DNA from 3 places in the Robertmurraya mesotrionivorans genome. Region 3 is predicted to be linked to each of the others. Evidence: predicted binding sites of a transcription regulator. Region 3 holds the regulator's gene; each other region holds the start of a gene.

Region 1 (4,842 bases), on a different contig from region 3:
CTTTCGAACATCCTTTAACTCTTTTTTAATTACAGAAAGAAGCTTGCTCTCACTCTCTAAAATAGCTGTAAGTTCATCGATCTTCTTAGCAAGTTCATCTGCTTCGTTTTGAAGAGCAGTGATATCTGTGTTTGTTAAGCGATATAGCTGTAAAGAAACGATTGCTTCGGATTGTGCTTCGGTAAAGCCAAACTTCATAATCAAGTTGTCTTTTGCATCACGCTTGTCTTTTGATCCACGAATCGTTTGGATGACTTCATCTAGGATGGATAATGCTTTCATTAATCCAGCCACGATATGTTGGCGGTCTTTCGCCTTCTGTAAATCAAATTGAGAGCGTCGAGTTACTACTTCCTTTTGGTGCTCAATATACGCATCCAGAAGCTGTGTAAGTCCCATGAGCACCGGACGACGATGATGGATGGCAACCATGTTAAAGTTGTATGCAATTTGAAGGTCTGTGTTCTTGTATAAATAGTTTAGTACACCTTCAGCATCAGCTTCTTTTTTTAATTCAATCACGATACGAAGTCCAGTACGGTCCGTTTCGTCACGAACCTCTGACATTCCTTCTATTTTACGGTCTAAGCGGAATTCATCCATCTTTTTCACAAGGTTTGCTTTGTTTACTTCAAAAGGAATTTCTGTAATAACGATTTGCTGCTTACCGCCACGAACCGTTTCAATTTCTGCTTTCCCGCGAACAATGATTTTCCCTTTGCCCGTTTCGTAAGCCTTTTTTATTCCGTCTACCCCTTGAATGATTCCACCAGTCGGAAAGTCAGGTCCTTTAATCACAGTCATTAAATCATCGACCGTACAGTTCGGCTGATCCATCCTCATGAAGACACCATCGATGATCTCATTTAAATGATGAGGCGGGATTTCTGTTGCATATCCAGCAGAAATCCCTGTAGAACCATTGACAAGAAGGTTAGGGAACATCGCTGGAAGAACGGTCGGTTCATTTGCTGTATCATCAAAGTTTGGTACGAAATCGACGGTTCTTTTGTCAATATCACGCAATAACTCAGACGAAATTGCACTTAAACGTGCTTCCGTATAACGCATCGCAGCTGGTGGGTCACCATCGATGCTCCCGTTGTTTCCGTGCATTTCAACAAGAAGATTACGAAGCTTCCAGTCTTGGCTCATACGCACCATGGCATCGTACACGGAGGAATCTCCGTGTGGGTGATAGTTACCAATTACGTTACCGACTGTTTTGGCCGATTTACGGAACCCTTTATCGTTTGTGTTTCCTTCCACATGCATCGCATAAAGAATACGTCTTTGTACTGGTTTTAGGCCGTCCCTTGCATCAGGCAAGGCACGGTCTTGAATAATGTATTTACTATATCTTCCGAAGCGATCACCAATGACCTCTTCAAGTGGTAAATCGCGAAATTTTTCCGTCAAACTCACTGTTCAGTAACCTCCTCAGCAACAGAAATATTTTCATTTTCTAAAATACTTCCGTCTTCCTCTAAACCGAAGGCTACATGTGTTTCAATCCACTTACGGCGAGGCTCAACCTTATCGCCCATTAGTGTAGTCACACGACGTTCTGCACGAGCAGCATCATCAATGCGCACACGAATTAATGTTCTTGTCTCGGGATTCATAGTCGTATCCCAAAGCTGGTCTGCATTCATCTCGCCTAGTCCTTTGTAACGTTGAATCATATAACCCTTACCAACCTTTTTAATGGCTGATTGTAAATCGTCGTCGCTCCATGCATACTCAATAATTTCTTTCTTACCTGTTCCTTTACTTACTTTATAAAGCGGTGGAAGGGCTATGAATACTCTTCCAGCTTCAAGAAGTGGTTTCATATAACGGTAAAAGAATGTAAGGAGAAGAACTTGGATATGAGCACCATCAGTATCGGCATCGGTCATAATGACAACTTTATCGTAGTTAATATCGTCAATATTAAAATCTGCTCCAATTCCACCACCGATAGCATGGATGATCGTATTAATCTCTTCATTTTTAAAGATATCCTGTAACTTTGCTTTTTCTGTATTGATAACTTTTCCTCTGAGAGGAAGAATCGCTTGAAAACGACGGTCACGACCTTGTTTAGCAGATCCTCCAGCAGAGTCACCCTCTACTAAATAAAGTTCATTTTTCTGAGGATTTCTAGATTGGGCTGGCGTTAACTTCCCTGATAAAACAGCCTCAGATCGTTTCCTCTTCTTCCCGCTTCGCGCTTCTTCTCTAGCTTTACGAGCGGCTTCACGAGCTTGATACGCTTTAATCGCTTTACGTATCAATAACGTACTGGTCTCAGGGTTTTCTTCTAAAAAGTAAGACAGATACTCAGATACAACCGAGTCTACTGCAGAACGTGCTTCACTCGTTCCAAGCTTTCCTTTTGTCTGACCTTCGAATTGAAGAAGTTCTTCCGGGACACGTACGGAAATAATCGCTGCAAATCCTTCTCGAATATCCGCTCCGTCAAGATTTTTATCCTTTTCTTTTAACAGGCCGATTTTGCGTGCATATTCATTAAACACACGAGTCATGGCTGTTTTTGCACCAGCCTCGTGTGTTCCACCGTCTTTTGTACGAACATTATTGACGAAGGAAAGAACATTTTCCGAATATCCATCGTTGAATTGGAACGCGTAATCCACTTCAATTCCACCGCTCGTCCCTTCGAAGCTGATGACTGGATGTAATACGTCCTTTTCCTCGTTTAAGTATTGAACAAACGCTTCAATTCCATTTTCGTAATGGAAAATCTCATGGAAGTCATTACGGTCGTCAATAATTTCTATTTTCATGCCTTTTAAAAGAAAGGCAGATTCTCTCAAGCGTTCACACAGTGTTTCATAATTGTAGGTCGTCGTCGAAAAAATCGTCGCATCCGGCTTAAAATGAATAGTCGTACCTGTTTGATTCGTTTTTCCTACTTTCTCTAAAGTAGTCACAGGTTTTCCGCCGTTCTCAAAACGCTGCTCGTAGACAAAGCCGTCTCGCTTAATCTTTACCACGAGCCATTCGCTCAATGCATTAACAACCGATGCACCTACACCGTGTAGCCCACCACTTGTTTTATAACCACCTTGACCGAATTTTCCCCCAGCATGAAGGACGGTTAAGATGACCTCAGGAGTGGGTTTTCCCATTTTGTGCATACCAGTTGGCATACCACGCCCTTTGTCTTGCACACTAATGGAATTATCTCTGTGTATTTTTACAATTATTTGGTCTCCATGACCTGCTAATGCTTCATCGACAGAGTTATCTACTATTTCATATACCAAATGGTGAAGCCCTCGTGAATCTGTACTACCAATGTACATTCCTGGGCGTTTTCGAACCGCATCTAACCCCTCTAGTACCTGAATGGCATCATCGTTGTATTCAAACGTTCCTTGATTTTTTGCCACGTACAATACCCCTTTCCTTCCGTGCCAGCTACATGTCTCTATCTATGTAATGGACCTGAACGTCTTATACCTATTCGTTCTTACAAGTGAATTATCCTTTAAATATTATGAAACGAGGATGAAGAACAAATGTTCCTACCTCGTATTTTATCACATTTTTTAAGACACCTATGCTTTATTGTATATATTTCTTGTGATTTGGCAAATGGATATTTTAAAAAGAAAAGTATTTTAGACGAATATTCTTCGATTATAGAAATGTTTATAAAGCCTATGTTAAAAAGAAAAACACCCTAATCCTAATGACTAGAGTGAAGGAGAAAAAATTATTTTGTCAAAGCATGTTCTACTTTAATGCATCGATTCATAACGACAGTGTAGTCTTTGCTTTTTAAAAATTCGTACGCTTCTTCATTTTCTAATCCTAACTGTGCCCAAAATACATCAGCATCGATTTGATCGAATTCTCTTGCCACCTCTGGGAGAAATTCAGATCGTCTAAACACATTCACAATGTCTACATGGCCTTCAATATCAGTCAATTTGGCTACGGCCTTAATACCAAATACTTCATCTACGGTTGGGTTTACTGGAATAATTTCATAACCAGCATTTTTCATAGCTTCAGAAACCATGTAAGAGGTACGCTCTGGATTATTGCTTATTCCAACAACAGCGATTCGCTTTGTCTTTTTTAAGATTTGCCCCAATTCTTCACGGCTCGGATATTCGATTGGCATCAAACTCACTCCTCTTAATTTTTGTTTAGTATGCCCTTACATTCTTTAATCATAGCCAATTGAATGATAAAAGGCTAGGAGAAAGTCCTAGCCATTCATTACTTTTTCACTATTTGCTGGTTAAAAGTTTGCAGAGCGGTCCATGCTGTTTCATCGGCAAAATATCTGGACCAGCTCGCCACTCCCGCAAGATCATACTTTACCGCTAAATTAGTTCTTGCGGTAAGAGACTGTTCATCTTCAAGCCATACCTTGTAGGTAGTTGCCTGATCGGGAACATAAAGCTCGGCATAATTTTGTCCGCTAGCTGCATCATAGATAGGAGTTAAGTTATTCGTGGTTAACCATTCTTTGATTTGTGCCATGCTTTTGGATTTTGAGGAAACTTCACCGCTGTCTTTGATTTCCCATAGTCTTGTGTAAAGAGGAATTCCTAAAATCAGCTTTTCATTTGAAACGATTTCCAAGAGCTTTTGAAGGTTTGTCTCAACCCATGGAAGACTTGCTACGCTCCCTGCTTTTGGCGAGGAACCCCAATGCTCGTCATAGGCCATAATCGCAAGATAGTCGACAATTTCTGCGAGCTTATCACGTTCATAGAAAGCAGACCAATTGCCTTCCGCCATAAACGTAATGTCCATCGTAACGATCAAGCCTGCTTCATGAAAGTATGGCGTTGCCTCTCGAACAAATTGTGTCAC
Region 2 (4,842 bases), on a different contig from region 3:
CTCCATAATTCGGTCGACCATTTGCTCGATCGTTTGTGAGCTAATTTCAATCCCGTGATTCGGACAGGTCGGTCTGCCCACTCTTGCATATAATAAACGTAAATAATCATAAATCTCCGTTACCGTTCCGACGGTCGATCGAGGGTTACGACTGGTTGTCTTCTGGTCAATCGAAATAGCGGGTGATAGTCCTTCAATCATATCAACATCAGGCTTATCCATTTGTCCTAAAAACTGTCTTGCGTACGCTGATAGTGATTCTACATACCGCCTTTGCCCCTCTGCATAAATGGTATCAAATGCAAGTGAGGATTTCCCTGAGCCTGAAAGTCCTGTCAGTACGACGAGCTTATCTCGCGGAATGGTCACATCGATATCTTTTAAATTATGAGCTCTAGCCCCTTTAACTATGAGCTTTTCCATTGCCATTGGTTCGTCATCCTTCCGCTTTCAACTCTAATATTAAATCGCGAAGCTCTGCTGCTCTCTCGAAGTTTAGCGCCTTCGCAGCTTCTTTCATTTCCTTCTCCATATTTTCAATCAGCTTATCACGCTCTTTTTTCGTAAGCTTTGTAAGCTTTTCCGTTGTCTTATATTCTGCTTCATCCTCTGCCGCATGCGTTGCACGAATGGCATCTCGAATATCTTTTTGAATCGTCATCGGTGTGATGCCGTGCTTTTCATTGTATTCTTCCTGGATGGCACGACGACGTTTCGTTTCTGAGATTGCAAGCTCCATTGAATTGGTCATTCGATCCGCATACATAACCACATGACCGCGGGAATTACGCGCCGCACGACCAATGGTTTGAATCAATGAACGTTCTGAACGAAGGAAGCCTTCCTTGTCCGCATCTAAAATCGCTACTAACGAAACCTCAGGAATATCCAGTCCTTCTCTTAACAGGTTAATCCCTATGAGAACATCATATTTTCCTAGTCGCAGCTCACGAATGATTTCTATTCTTTCAAGTGTTTTTACCTCAGAGTGTAGATATTGTACCTTGATGCCGATTTCTTTCAAGTAATCTGTTAAATCCTCGGACATCTTTTTCGTTAATGTCGTCACAAGAATACGTTCATTTCTCTTGATTCGTTCGTGAATTTCGCCGATGAGGTCATCAATTTGCCCTTCGATCGGACGAACATCAATCGTTGGATCAAGCAATCCTGTTGGACGAATGATTTGTTGAACCATTTCTGGCGTGTGTTCGAGTTCATAAGGTCCCGGCGTTGCCGAAACAAACACAATTTGATTGATCTTTTCCTCAAATTCAGTAAACGTTAATGGTCGGTTATCCTTTGCTGAAGGCAGGCGGAAGCCATGATCCACGAGAACCTGCTTACGTGCTTGGTCCCCGTTGAACATCCCACGTATTTGAGGCAACGTTACATGCGACTCATCGACGACAATCAAGAAGTCTTCTGGAAAATAATCGATCAATGTATACGGAGTTGACCCAGGTGGTCTTAGAGTTAGATGTCGGGAGTAGTTCTCAATTCCCGAACAGAAGCCCATCTCGCGCATCATTTCTAAATCGTAACGTGTTCGTTGTTCTAATCGCTGTGCCTCAAGAAGCTTTCCGTTTTCCCGCATGTCCGCAAGACATCCTTCGAGCTCCTTTTCGATATTTTCAATGGCAACAAGCAGCTTTTCTTCACGTGTAACGAAGTGGGAAGCTGGGAAAATAGCAACATGTTCTCTTTCTCCAAGAATCTCCCCTGTTAATGCATCGACCTCTCGAATGCGATCAATTTCATCACCAAATAGCTCCACACGCAAGCAATGCTCATCACGTGAAGCCGGGAAAATCTCGACCACATCGCCACGAACACGGAACGTTCCGCGCTGAAAGTTAATATCATTCCTTTCATATTGAATATCTACTAAGCGATGCAAGAGTTGATTTCGCTCAATTTCCATCCCTGTTCTTAGTGACAGCACAAGATCTCGATATTCCTCAGGAGAACCGAGACCGTAAATGCATGAAACACTTGCAATGATAATGACATCTTTTCTTTCAAACAAAGAGGATGTAGCTGAGTGACGAAGCTTATCAATTTCGTCATTGATGCTAGCATCTTTCTCAATAAACGTATCCGTTGAAGGAACATACGCTTCTGGCTGATAGTAATCGTAATAGCTAACAAAATACTCAACGGCATTATTCGGAAAAAACTCCTTAAACTCACTATAAAGCTGACCAGCAAGCGTTTTATTGTGAGCGATCACAAGTGTCGGCTTATTCACTTCTTTAATGACATTGGAGATCGTGAATGTTTTTCCAGTCCCTGTTGCTCCGAGCAACGTTTGACGTTTTTCACCGTTATGTATTCCATCAGCAATCCTTTGAATTGCTGCAGGCTGATCTCCTTGTGGTGAGTATTTAGAGACTAATTCAAATTGGTCCTTCACAAGTACTCCTCCTATTAAAAGTATCAATTAGAATTTCATCTATAGTAACTAGCTGCGACGGACCTAGCTGAGCAAAAAACCTATATTTTCATATTAATCATTCTACCACAAATAAGGGAAAACAAACCAACAATATACGAACAAATATTCGATGTTTTTTCTTTTAGCGATGAAGTCTGTCAGTCCTAGTCGAAAAAAGGTCAATCAAACGTTTGATTGAAGTGACCCAAACACCCTCTATAAGTAAAAAGCACATAAAAAAACTTGTCGAAAATTTCATCGACAAGCTTTCTACCTACGATCGCTTTTTTGCCCTCTCTCGAACCAATTTCGAGTACGCAAACCCAACCGTTAATGACAATGCATCCACAATAATGAGCGATAAGGAATCGGTATAACCCTTATAAACCGATGCAGCAATTAGTGCAACTGTAAGCAATAAACCAATCACATGGCTGTATGTAACTCTTGTGAAAAAAATAACGAGAGCACCAGGGATAAAAAGACCCAATACATACTTCATCTCGTTCAACCCCTCTTTGTTACCACTTATATTTCTAGAATATATGGTCAACTCCTGTTGCACAAGTATTTCACTTAAGGAAAGTGCATACTAAGAAAAAAATGAAAGGAGCATGACGAATATGGCTAGAAAAAGACGTCCGTTAATCCCGGAGGCTAGAGAGGCATTAGATTCGTTAAAAGCAGATGTCATGAAACAGAAAGGATATGTGGTGTCTAAGGACAACCCAGACCAGGTTAAATACGAAGTGGCAGCGGATATGCATATTCCACTAAGTAGAGGCAATAACGGAAATCTCACCTCCCATCAAGCAGGAAAGATCGGTGGTCAAATCGGTGGAAGCATGGTGAAAGAAATGGTCCGACTAGCACAAGAAAGAATGAGAAATCAATCGTCAGAATAGAAAAGTGCAAGCTCCTATTAGTACGAATAATTTCAAATTCAAATAGAAGCAGTTAATATTTTTGTAAGGACGAACACATAAAAAATGCCTCTAAACCTAGAGGCATTTTTAGCTAGCAGTACCGTATTTAGATAAAATATCTTCATAATTAGAACGCTCGACTGGAGGTGAGTAGAAATAACCTTGAACCTCGAAACAATTCATGTTTTGCAGGAAACCGATTTGATTCGACGTTTCCACGCCTTCCGCAATTACCTTTAGATTTAGGTTGTGAGACATTGAAATGATAGCAGAAATGATTTCTTTATTGCTTTCATAATCAGCGATGAAGGATTGGTCAATTTTCAAACGATCAACAGATAGCTTTTGCAAATAACTTAAGGAGCTATACCCTGTACCAAAATCATCGACACTGATCTCAATCCCGACTTCTCTTAGCGCAAGCAGGTTTCGATTGACTCGTTCCTCCCCACGCATAATAACACTTTCGGTAATTTCAATCTCTATATCACTACCAACAATTTCATAGGTGGCTAGATTTTTAATGATAAAATCGACAAAGTCTTCTTGGTAAAAATGAATGACGGAAATATTTATAGAAGTTCTTGGCACCGGCATACCTTTCCGCTTCCACTCCCCAATCGTCTCAAATACTTCTGTAATCACAAATCTTTCGAGATCAATAATTAAATTGCTCTCTTCAGCGATAGGAATAAACTTACTTGGTGGAATAAATCCGTTCTCTTCATGTTTCCAACGAATAAGTGCCTCGGACCCAACCAATTGGTTTGAACCTGTATCAAATTTCGGTTGGTAATACACCGTTAGCTTGCGATTCGCAATATCTCTGCGAAGATCACTTTCTATCTTAATTTTATTTAGTGATTGCTCCTTCATCGTAGCTTCATACACCACATATCGATTTGACCCTTGATTTTTCGCTCGATACATCGCAAGATCTGCTGCCTTTAATAATTCCAAAATCGACTCTCCATCTTTTGGAAAATAAGCAACACCGATGCTCGCTGTAAGTAAAAAGTCAAAGCCATCGAGTACGATGGGGGTACGAAAACCTTTGATAATTTTTTGAGCAATCTCATCATAGTCTGCTGGATGAGGTAGTAAAGCTGCAAACTCATCTCCCCCAAGCCTTGCAATCGTACAATTTTCAGGCATAAGCTCCTCAAGTTTTTTCCCGGTTTCTTGAAGAATTTTATCACCGAAAAAATGACCAAAAGTATCATTTATCCGTTTAAAACGATCAAAATCAATATAAAAAAGATAAAAAGGTTTATTTTCACCAATCGCCTCTGCTGCCACTTTTTCAAGCTTCCGTTTATTCGGTAAGTTGGTTAAATCATCGTGATAAGCAAGGTAGCGAATCGTCTCCTCCGCATGCGTCTTCTCCGTAATATCACGGACAATTCCATAGACCCCAATCAGTTCTTCTTTCACAATGATTCGAACAGGCGTAATTCTAACATCAATAAAAAAACCATC
Region 3 (4,842 bases):
CGTCAAGAGGTACGAATAACAAAAAATGCCAACAGTTTGTTTTATGACTTGTTGGCATTTGTTGAGATATTTTTTTGATGTTTTTGCTCTTCTATGTATTCAAGATATCTTCGATTTACTGTAGCTTTTGAGATCTCATAACCGAAACCTCTTAAAGTTGCAGCGATTTCCGAAAATGTTAAATCATTGTCTCGTAACCGTACAATCTCTGTTATCGGTACTTCAATACGTTCTCTCCCTGCATGAACACCTTTGTTTTTTAGATTTTTCTCTGGTCTGTAACCGTTTTGAACAGCTCGGTTCATTCCTCTTTTAATTTTACTATTATGAAGCTTCCGCTGATATTCTTCTACCATACTTACAATTTGCAATACCATGGAATCCGATTCGGACAGTTGTAACTCACCGTTATGTGAGATACTGAAAAGTTTGATATTATCCTTCAGTATACAATGAAGCAAAGCGATTTTGGCATTTCCTCTACCAAGTCTCGTTTCATCCTGAATAAGGACTGCATCTACTTTCTCTTCCTTTAATCGTGACAGCAGTAGCAAAATACCCTCTCTGTCAAAGTCATATCCACTCGCCTGTTCCTTTATCACTTCAACAACTTCCATTCCACGTTGTTGTGACAGCTTCAATAGTTCTTCTTCCTGCCTTTTTAGAGAAGAGTACTGTGATTCTTTTTCAGTACTTACTCTACAATAGATAATCGCCTTCATAATCCCTCCTATTTCGATGCTAGCTCTGTAACAGTGGAATCGTTTAATTCAACAGGGATATAGATTTCATCACCTACTAACAATACATTTCCATTAATATCATTGATTTCTTCTACCCAGGATACAAACTCAGTTTCAGATAAAGCATGCTTATCAGCGTAGTCCTTACAAAGATCCCAAAGTGTTTCCCCTTCATTAATCGTTACAGACATATATTTTTCCTCAACTGATTCACCATTAGAAATTATTAAAATGATAGACGCTAGGATAGATAAGACAACTAGAATAATAGCATATGAGTATTTGTTCCATATATTTTTCATGTATAACACCTCTATTAGAATGTATGTTCGCATTTATAATTATATTATAGACCGAACGTTTGTTTCATGTCAACAATTATTCGAACTTATGTTTGTATGCACTGGTAGAACATGCTATAATAAAGTCAAGATTAACCAATGAGGGGCGGTAAGTATGACAAAACTATCAAAACGTCAGGTCGATATACTAGAATATATAAAAGAAGAAGTTAAGCAAAAGGGCTATCCGCCTTCCGTTCGTGAAATTGGGGAAGCTGTTGGTTTAGCATCAAGTTCAACCGTACACGGACACTTAGCTAGACTTGAAAGTAAAGGGTATATTCGAAGAGACCCTACAAAGCCACGAGCAATTGAGATTCTGGATCTTGATGAGGTGGTAAGCAATATACCAAAATATAATATTGTTAACGTTCCTGTAGTTGGAAAAGTAACTGCGGGTATGCCTATAACTGCAATCGAGAATGTTGAAGAGTATTTTCCTCTCCCGGAACGTCTTGCCCCTGCGGATGAGCAAGTATTTATGCTTGAGGTTATGGGAGACAGTATGATTGAGGCTGGAATCCTTGATGGTGATTACGTGATCGTGAAGCAGCAGCAAACAGCGAATAACGGAGACATCGTTGTTGCCATGACTGAGGAAGATGAGGCGACAGTTAAGAGATTCTTCAAAGAAAAGGACTATGTCCGTTTGCAGCCGGAGAACTCTTCTCTAGCACCCATTATCCTACGAAATGTGTCTATCTTAGGAAAAGTTATCGGAGTATATCGTCATATTCATTAATAAGTGAAAGCAAGCATCGAAGGATGCTTGCTTTTTTTATAATCACAATGGCTCAAAGCTCTTTCTTCGACTAAACCAATGGGCCACAAGATACAAGAACAAGATGATAAAGAAAGAATAGGTATAAGCCCAATCTATTTTCTTATACATATCGATCATCGCCATCAGCGGCATCCCAATGTATGCACTAAAACCAGCCAGAATGATTGCCTTTATAAATGGATTAACGTTCGGTCTGTATTGAAGAAAAAACAAAATAAGGACGGGCATAAGAGAATAACGAAACGAATAACTTATTGTTGGAATTGGAATGGCTTTTACTGGATAAGCCCATCTTCCATATTCCACTCCTAACGCATCAATTGTTGTTGATAGAATCATTACGATAAAAACTGAAAAAAGCAATCGTGCTGAGCTCTCCCTTTTACGGAATATTGCCCAGAGTACCCATGGAACTATGATCATTAACACCGCCACCCACCATTGCCAAGTGAAAAAAAAGGCATTTATGGTCGCATCTTTAATTAGAAGATTTCCATCCTTAATTAAGTCGGATCCTTTTTCTACTTGCTTGAGACCATCTTGAAACGTCATCATTTTTCCCCCGTAACATAACTTCAAATAACTGTAATTGGTTGTATTATTTAGTAAAATTGAGATTTTTATTCACAAGTCTTAGATCGTTAATGACTTATGCCATGAGTTCTGCCTCATATGCCTCCTTTAACGTCATAAACAAGTTTTTATACAAACAAAAAACCCTCACACATTAAAGTGTTGAGGGTTTTCTTTTAACGAATTAATACATTGACATGTATTGCTCGCGCTCCCATGGATGTACTTGTGTACGGAACATATCCCACTCGATCTCTTTTGCTTCTACGAAGTGTTCGAAGATATGCTCTCCAAGAGCGTAAACCATTGTTTCGTCTGATTTTAAGTTATCTAAAGCAGCAGCAAGTGTAGCTGGTAGATCTTCGATACCTACAGCTTGACGCTCTTCTTTGTTCATAACGTAGATGTTGCGGTCAACTGGAGCTGGTGGTGTTAAAGAGTTCTTCACTCCGTCAAGACCTGCAGCCAGTAATACAGCCATTGCTAAGTAAGGGTTAGCAGCTGGGTCAACGCTACGTACTTCTACACGAGTGGAAATTCCACGAGATGCAGGGATACGGATTAGCGGTGAACGGTTTCTAGCAGACCATGCAACATAGCAAGGTGCTTCGTAACCAGGTACTAAACGCTTATAAGAGTTTACAGTTGGGTTCGTTACAGCTGTAAAGTTTGGAGCATGCTTAATGATACCAGCGATGAACTGACGAGCAGTGTCGCTTAGTTCTAAGTTTCCAGTTGGATCGAAGAATGCATTCTTGCCTTCTTTGAATAAAGAAACGTTACAGTGCATTCCAGAACCGTTTACTCCGAATAATGGCTTCGGCATGAATGTAGCATGTAGACCGTGCTTACGTGCAATTGTTTTAACAACAAGCTTGAACGTTTGGATTTGGTCACAAGCGCTTAATGCATCAGCATATTTGAAGTCGATTTCGTGTTGTCCTGGAGCTACCTCATGGTGAGATGCTTCAATTTCAAAGCCCATTTCTTCAAGCTCTAACACGATATCACGACGGCAGTTTTCACCAAGGTCCGTTGGAGCAAGGTCGAAGTATCCACCATTGTCGTTTAATTCAAGTGTAGGCTCTCCAGCTTGGTCAAGCTTGAATAAGAAGAATTCTGGCTCAGGCCCAAGATTGAAATCAGAGAATCCTAAGTCTTGCATTTCTTTAATAATTCTTCTTAAGTTGTTACGTGGGTCACCAGCGAATGGAGTTCCATCTGGATTGTAGATGTCACAGATTAAACGTGCCACTTTACCTTTTTCAGCTGTCCAAGGGAAAATTACCCATGTGTCTAAGTCTGGATATAAGTACATGTCTGACTCTTCGATACGAACGAAACCTTCGATAGAAGAACCGTCAAACATCATTTTGTTGTCTAAAGCTTTTTCAAGCTGACTGATAGGAATCTCAACGTTTTTGATTGTTCCTAAGATGTCAGTGAATTGCAGACGAATAAACTTAACATTTTGTTCTTCTGCCATTCTTGTAATATCATCTCTTGTAAACTTAGCCATTTTGTTTCCTCCCTTGAATAGTAAATCTCTTTTTATTAATGGAAAAAGCGTGACATATCACCTTGACGCAATGACGAACGATTAAAGCGGCCAGCTTGCATAAGCTCTGAGCGCAACATTTTACGTAACTCATCATCGGACAGATCACGTCTTGCTTTCTCTGCTTCCTTCACTATTTCTTCTGATAGCACCTGTTGCTCTTTCACAGAAAAAATTTGCTTAATTCCTGCAAGATTCACACCTTGCTCGATCAAATCTTTTATTTCTAAAAGCTGATCAATGTCATTCAAAGAAAACATTCTTCTGTTTCCCTCAGTTCTAGCCGGAGAGATCAATTGGTGCTCTTCATAATATCGAATTTGTCTTGCAGATAGTTCTGTAAGCTGCATCACAATTCCAATTGGAAATAATGGCATGGAACGACGGATATCACTTCCGCTCATTTGCTGTCCCTCCATTTCTCTCTTTCATATTTTTATTATATGAAATGTCAGTTTTTCTGTCAACATAATGTTAGTTTATATAACATGGAATTTTTGTAGAAAAAGAGAAATATTAAACCTCTCTATATAATCTACTTAATTGAAATCAATTAGTTGTTTTTCAGCTAATCGGTTCAACGCGATCAGTATGGCCATTTTCACATGAGAATAGGTTAGTCCTCCCTGTACATAAGCAACATACGGTGGTCGTATTGGTCCATCGGCGCTTAATTCAATGCTAGCCCCTTGTATAAATGTTCCCGCAGCCATGATCACATCATCTTCATAACCAGGCATATAAGCCGGGTATGCCGTTACATGAGAATTAATAGGAGAAGCAAATTGAATAGCTTGGCAAAAGGCAATCATTTTCTCTTTGTCATCAAATTGAACTGATTGA

Evidence for each region. Region 3 encodes LexA, which represses DNA repair genes until DNA is damaged. Its sites were predicted from a motif close to CGAACATATGTTCG; they were not measured.
Region 1: parE (DNA topoisomerase IV subunit B) is a predicted target of LexA. The motif match lies at 3,524-3,537, and genes of this name have one in related genera.
Region 2: uvrB (excinuclease ABC subunit UvrB) is a predicted target of LexA. The motif match lies at 2,554-2,567, and genes of this name have one in related genera.

Annotation. Positions count from the first base shown of each region.
Region 1 is NZ_JBPCCH010000002.1:11,452-16,293, forward strand. Features, by position in the region: gene parC (DNA topoisomerase IV subunit A) at 1-1,425, opposite strand, end outside; gene parE (DNA topoisomerase IV subunit B) at 1,422-3,401, opposite strand; gene ACRX5O_RS04190 (CoA-binding protein) at 3,728-4,141, opposite strand; gene ACRX5O_RS04195 (glycosyl hydrolase family 18 protein) at 4,240-4,842, opposite strand, start outside.
Region 2 is NZ_JBPCCH010000006.1:44,428-49,269, forward strand. Features, by position in the region: gene uvrA (excinuclease ABC subunit UvrA) at 1-429, opposite strand, end outside; gene uvrB (excinuclease ABC subunit UvrB) at 437-2,416, opposite strand; gene ACRX5O_RS11925 (CsbA family protein) at 2,712-2,939, opposite strand; gene ACRX5O_RS11930 (alpha/beta-type small acid-soluble spore protein) at 3,061-3,342, shown strand; gene ACRX5O_RS11935 (sensor domain-containing protein) at 3,451-4,842, opposite strand, start outside.
Region 3 is NZ_JBPCCH010000003.1:197,318-202,159, forward strand. Features, by position in the region: gene ACRX5O_RS07285 (YneB family resolvase-like protein) at 42-722, opposite strand; gene yneA (cell division suppressor protein YneA) at 731-1,045, opposite strand; gene lexA (transcriptional repressor LexA) at 1,200-1,826, shown strand; gene ACRX5O_RS07300 (CBO0543 family protein) at 1,869-2,420, opposite strand; gene glnA (type I glutamate--ammonia ligase) at 2,626-3,960, opposite strand; gene ACRX5O_RS07310 (MerR family transcriptional regulator) at 3,996-4,403, opposite strand; gene ACRX5O_RS07315 (methionine gamma-lyase family protein) at 4,539-4,842, opposite strand, start outside.